Linked DNA regions of Geminicoccus roseus DSM 18922. The protein of the gene in region 2 interacts with the protein of the main gene of each other region in a pairwise test. Links are inferred from orthologs where the notes say so. Each region holds a gene or a part of one and is shown on either strand. Other genes may lie near its edges.

The links. Proteins that work in one complex are often made in the same cells at the same time.
Region 1: the proteins of rlmB (region 2) and GEMRO_RS0120780 interact in binary tests that used the Escherichia coli proteins (3 or more experiments, as listed by UniProt). The link is inferred for Geminicoccus roseus DSM 18922 from one-to-one orthologs.

What each region holds. Positions count from the first base shown.
Region 1 is NZ_KE386572.1:4,182,544-4,185,459, forward strand. It holds GEMRO_RS0120780 (NAD(P)H-hydrate dehydratase), read right to left. Parts: upstream 2,221-2,916; coding sequence 781-2,220; downstream 1-780. Other genes in the region: GEMRO_RS32885 (EAL domain-containing protein), read right to left, coding at 1-632; GEMRO_RS0120785 (tellurite resistance TerB family protein), read right to left, coding at 2,271-2,687; GEMRO_RS0120790 (pseudouridine-5'-phosphate glycosidase), read left to right, coding at 2,775-2,916. UniProt on the Escherichia coli protein: Bifunctional enzyme that catalyzes the epimerization of the S- and R-forms of NAD(P)HX and the dehydration of the S-form of NAD(P)HX at the expense of ADP, which is converted to AMP.
Region 2 is NZ_KE386572.1:3,136,439-3,139,544, forward strand. The notes cover bases 134-2,986. They hold rlmB (23S rRNA (guanosine(2251)-2'-O)-methyltransferase RlmB), read right to left. Parts: upstream 2,004-2,986; coding sequence 1,263-2,003; downstream 134-1,262. Other genes in these bases: GEMRO_RS35325 (M23 family metallopeptidase), read right to left, coding at 134-871; tuf (elongation factor Tu), read left to right, coding at 2,341-2,986. In the rest of the region: more of GEMRO_RS35325, read right to left, coding at 1-133; more of tuf, read left to right, coding at 2,987-3,106. UniProt on the Escherichia coli protein: Specifically methylates the ribose of guanosine 2251 in 23S rRNA.

The sequences.
Region 1 (2,916 bases), 1.0 Mb from region 2 along the record:
CGCGGCACCACCAGGCCGCTGAGCCCGCCGCGCGCCTGCAGCTCGGGCAGGGCGTAGCCGGTCAGCCGCTCCACCGCCGGGTCGGCCCATTCCAGCTTCAGCCCGCCATCGATGTCGGCGGCCAGGCGGTAGAGCCCGCCCGCGACCAGGTCGCCCAGCATCCGCGCCACCGAGGGCAGGTCGGCGTCCAGCCCGTCCCGGCCGACCGGCTCCAGGATCAGCAGGCAGCGCTTGGCGTCGCCCAGCACCTGGCTGCGCGCCGCCACCCGCAAAGGCTCGCGGCGGGCGGTGGCGAGCAGCAGCTCGCCGCTCCAGCTCTCGCCGGCGGCCAGGGCGTTGAGCAGGGCGGCAAAGGCCGGGTCGGTGGGGTCGCCGGCGCGCAGCAGCCTGAGGCGCGCCTGGGCGAGGTCGCGGCCGGCAAATCCGGTCAGCGCCTCCAGGGCATGGTTCCACCAGAGGACCAGCGGGTGCGGGCGCTCGCGCTCGGGCCGGCTCACCAGCAGCATGGCCTGGCCGGTGGCGTCCAGGATCGCCCGCAGGTCCGCGTCCGGCAGGCCGTCCGCCGTCCTGGCATCGGGCTGCCGGTGCCGGGTCTCGTCGAACGGTCCGCCCGGCTCGCTCACTTCGTCCACGCACATTCTCTCAACGCACGACCACCGGCCCCGGCCCCGCCGGCTGCCCGGGCGACACCGTCGCTTGAATATCCAGGGGTTAATACGCCCGGGCTGCGGCAACCAGAGCGTGACAGCCCCACCGCCGGCATTCTCTACCGGAACGTGCTCAGTGGAGCGCAAGCCGGGCGGCGATCGCCTTTGGCAGGTCGGCGGAGATCAGGCCCGTGCCCAGCGCGGCGCCGGCCTCGGCGTGCAGCCGCACTGCCGCCGCCGCCGCCAGAAAGGCCGGCATGTTCTGGGCCAGCAGGCCCAGGATCGCACCGGTGAGCACGTCGCCGGCCCCGGCGGTGGCAAGGGCCGGGGCATCCAGCTCGAGGATCGCGACGCGCCCGTCCGGCGCCGCCACGATCGTGTCGCCGCCTTTGAGCACCACGACCGCACCGCTGCGTGCGGCGGCCGCGCAGGCGCGCTCGATCCGGGCGCCCTTGAGATCGGGAAACAGGCGCTGGAACTCGCCCTCGTGCGGGGTGAGCACCAGGTCGGTGCCGTCGGCGAGCCGGCCCTCGCAGGGGGCGATGCTGGTCAGCGCGTCGGCATCCAGCACGGCGCGCTTGCCCGCCGCCAGGATCCGGCCGATCCGGCCCCGGGTCCGCTCGCCCACCCCGGCGGCTGGGCCGATCGCCACCGCGTTTCGGCGCGGGTCCTCCAGGAGCCGGTCGAGATCGGCCTCCTCAGCGACCGGCCGGGTGATCAGGTCGGCGCTCTCCTGGGCATAGAACGGGACGGCGTCCGGGTCGGCCGCCACCGTGACCACCCCGGCGCCGATCCTGAGCGCGGTCATGGCGCTCAGCCGGGCAGCACCAGTGGCATCGGCCCGCCCGCCGATCATCACCGCATGGCCGAACCGGTATTTGTGGGAAAGAGCGTCGCGGCGGGGCAGGGCGTCCCGCCACCAGGAAGGCTGGTTGATCCTGACCGTTCCCTCCAGCTCCGCCAGCTGGTCGCTGCCGATCCCGATATCGGCGACCTGCACCGTACCGGCATGGCTGCGCCCGGGCAGCAGCACCAGGCCCGGCTTCTTGCGCACGAAGGTGACGGTGAGGTCGGCCCGCACCGCCTGGCCGCGCACCAGGCCGGTGGCGCCGTCAATGCCGGACGGGATGTCGACCGCGACCACCGGGCAGCCGGCCTCCGCGATCCGCCGGATCAGGAGGGCCGCCTCGCCGTCGACGTCGCGGGCAAGCCCGGCGCCGAACAAAGCGTCGACCACCAGCTCGCCCGGACTTGGGCGCGCGTCCTGGAGCTGTTGCCAGGCACCGTCCCAGGCGGCCGCGGCACGGGCGGCGTCGCCGCCGAGCCTGGCCGGATCGACCAGGGAGAGCAGCGTGACTGGCCAGCCGGCCGCGCGCAGGAGGCGCGCCACCACCCAGCCGTCGCCGCCATTGTTGCCCGGCCCGCACGCCACCAGCACCGGGCGGCGGGCGAAGCGGGCGGTGATGGCGCGGGCGACCGCCAGGCCGGCCCGCTCCATCAGGACATGGCCCGGCGTTCCCAGTGCGATCGCCCGCTGGTCCAGGCGGGCGACATCCGAAGGCGCCAGCAGCATGCCGTCGTCCGGCGCCTTTCTGGGAAAGCCGTGCATCGGGGTGGCCCCGCTCAGCCGTGCTTGCGGTAGCGTGCCCCGGCCGCGCGCTCCAAAGCGGCGGTGGTCAGCCCGTCCAGCTCCAGCCAGTCGCGCAGGTTCTCCAGGATCTCCAGCTCCTCGTCGCCGGCCACCCCGTCGGCGGCGGCGACGTCGCAGGCCAGCACGTACGCGGTCTCGCGCAGCGGCCGGTCCAGGGCCTCCTGCAGCTCCTTGACCAGCTCGTTCAGGCCCTTGGACTTTTGCAGGAGCACGGTCACGTGCCGGCCGATCTCGGGGATGCTGTCCTTGTCGAAGTCCTGGAACACCGGCAGCGTCGAGACCAGCCGGCCAATCATGGTCAGTTCGCTGTCGGTCATCTCCCCCTCGGCCGCCGCGATCAGGACCATGGTGGAGACCAGCGCTTTTTGTTGACGAGCGAACGACGACATTGGCATGCCCTTTGACTAAAGATGTACGATGCGCCCAGTGGCCGCTGGGCCTGGCACATATGCGGATGTCGGGAGAAGGTCGCAACCATGCCGATCGAGGTGGCGCCGGAGATCCGGGCGGCGCTGGATGCCGGACGCCCGGTGGTGGCGCTGGAAACGACCCTGGTGAGCCACGGCCTGCCCTGGCCGCATAATCTGGAAACCGCGCTCAAGATGGCCGATGCGGTCC
Region 2 (3,106 bases):
GCATGGCCCGGCGGCCGGTGAACGGATCGCGGCGGATGCCGAAGCCGCTGCGGGTCTCTGCGTCCGGCGCCGGGATGCCGAGCGGCAGGGCGACCAGGAGCCGGCGCATGGTGTCGACCGCGCGGAAGCTGGCGTCCAGTTCATGCGGGAGCGGCACCAGCGTGCTGCGGCCGGCATGCTCGTCGCCCGGCGCGAGCGGCACGAACGGGCCGCCTTCGCCTTCCATCTCGGCGCTCGCCAGCTTGACCAGAGGATCGACCCGGACCCCGGAGGTCTTCAGCACGCCCTTCAGCGCGCCGTAGTGATGGGCGGCCCAGGCCTGGAAGCTCTCCTTGGTGGCCTCCAGCTCCTTGCTCAGGTCGTCCAGCTTCGCTTCCAGGGAAGCGGCCTTGGCGGAGAGCGCCGTGGATTCCATCTCCGCGCTCGCCCGGTCGGCCAGGGCCCGGTCGAGCGCCGCGGTGAGCTTGGTCACCTTGGCGGGACCGGCGAGAACCGCGGCGGCGACCGGGGCTTGGGCTGCCTGGTCGGCCACCAGACGGTCCATCACCACCATGGCCTCGAGCCGGCGGCGGTCGGCACCGGCCAGCTGCCCGCGCACGGTGGTGAGCTCGGCGGTGGCGCTGCCGTGGAGGTCCATCAGGCGCTGGATGGTCGTGCGCTGGGCGAGGCTGGTCTGGTTCAGCTCGGCGAACGCCACCTCGAGTTGCCGGGTGCGCTGCTGGTCGTGGCGGAGGTCGCGGTTCTCGTCGGCCAGGCGGTCGATGATGGCGTCCCGGGCCGCCAGTTCCGACCGGAGCTGGATGCCCCACCAGCTCGCCCCGGTCAGGGCCAGGGTCGCGCCCACCAGCAGGCCGACCGACAGCGGCCGCAACCTGCCGCTACTTCTCGAAGGCCTGCCGTCGGCCGCGTGCGTATCCTCTGGACGCATCGCGCCGCTCCATCACATCGGCCACTCGCCGAGGCGCCATGACATGCGCCCCGCCCGCCGGGGCCAGACCAAAGTCGCCCGCAGACGAGACGAACGCCGCGAACATGGGTGAGAAAAAAATCGACTTCAACCCTGGAGGTTCCGCCGCCAGCAGCGGCGGCGCCCAAGGAGTCCAGCGGGCCTGCCGGCCCCCGGTCCAGGCCACTCGGCGGGTGATCCGGTGCGCGGGGGAGGGGATGGTGCCGGCGACAGGATTCGAACCCGTGACCTCCCGCTTACAAGGCGGATGCTCTACCAACTGAGCTACGCCGGCCCGCGCGACTTTCTAGCAGCCCTAGCCGCCCTGGGTAAGCGTCCACAACGCGATTCCGGCGGCGACCGAGACGTTCAGGCTCTCGATCCGCGCATCGATCGGCAACGCCGCCAGCCGGTCGCAGCGTTCGCGCACCAGGCGGCGCATGCCTTCGCCCTCGCTGCCGAGCACCAGGACCCACGGCTCCGGGGGCGGGTCCGAAGCCAGGCTGGTCTTGGCCTCGCCGTCCAGGCCGACCACGGTGAAGCCGCGCTCCTTCAGGTCGACCAGGCAGCGGGCGAGGTTCACGACCTCGGCGACCGGCACGATGTCCAGCCCGCCGGCGGCGGCCCGGGCACAGACGCCGTCCAGCGGCGCCGCGTGCCGCTCCGGCAGCACGACCATGTCGACCCCGAACGCCGCGGCGGAGCGCAGGATCGCTCCCAGATTGCGCGGGTCGGTGACCTGATCGACCGCCACGATCCGGCGTGCCTGGGGATGCCGGTCCAGGAAGCCCGCGGGATCGACCGGCTCCAGCATCTCGACCTCGGCGACCAGACCCTGATGGACGGCGCCGCGCCCGAGCAGGAGCTCGAAGCACCTATCGTCGGTCCGGCGCATCTCCAGGCCGGCATGCGCCGGGGGCAGGGTGAGGGTCCTGGCGGTCCCGTCGCTGACATGCAGGCGGCGCACGCGCCGGTTCGGGTTGGCCAGGGCGGCAAGAACGGCGTGCCGGCCAAACAGCAGAATGGTCGGGCTTTTCGCCGTAGGACGTCTTTTCAACGGATTCTCGTGATTTTCTTGGTGCAGTCGATTGACAAGGCGTCGCCTGGAAGTCTACCACCCGGCCGCTCTCGCTGAACGGCAGGGCTACCGGAGGGGTGGCCGAGTGGTCAATGGCAGCAGACTGTAAATCTGCCGGCGTAAGCCTACGTTGGTTCAAATCCAACCCCCTCCACCACCCTGCCTGGCAGAGAGAAGCGCCTTCGTGCCGCGGGCGTAGCTCAATGGTAGAGCCCCAGCCTTCCAAGCTGGTTGTGCGGGTTCGATCCCCGTCGCCCGCTCCACGCAGGAGCCTGTCGACACCGAACCCCAAAAAAAGCTCCGGACTGTTCCCGCCATGGCCAAAGAGACGTTCAAGCGGACGAAGCCGCACGCGAACATTGGTACGGTTGGTCACGTGGATCACGGCAAGACCACGCTGACGGCTGCGATCACGAAGATCCTGGCGGAGGCTGGCGGTGCGTCGTTCACGGCGTACGACCAGATCGACAAGGCGCCGGAGGAGAAGGCGCGCGGGATCACGATCAACACGGCGCATGTGGAGTACGAGACGGAGAAGCGGCACTACGCGCACGTCGACTGCCCTGGGCATGCCGACTACGTGAAGAACATGATCACCGGTGCGGCGCAGATGGACGGCGCGATCCTGGTGGTGTCGGCGGCGGACGGCCCGATGCCGCAGACGCGCGAGCACATCCTGTTGGCGCGCCAGGTGGGCGTTCCGGCGCTGGTGGTGTTCCTGAACAAGGTCGACATGGTCGACGACCCGGAGCTGCTCGAGCTGGTGGAGCTCGAGGTGCGTGAGCTTTTGTCGAAGTACAACTTCCCGGGCGACGACATCCCGATCATCAAGGGTTCGGCGCTGGCGGCGCTGGAAGGCAAGGACGACGCGATCGGCCGCGAGCAGATCCTGGCGCTGATGAAGGCGGTGGACGAGTACATTCCGCAGCCGGAGCGGGCGGTGGACAAGCCGTTCCTGATGCCGATCGAGGACGTGTTCTCGATCTCGGGCCGCGGCACGGTGGTGACCGGGCGCGTGGAGCGCGGGGTGGTGAAGGTCGGCGAGGAAGTCGAGATCGTGGGCATCAAGCCGACGACCAAGA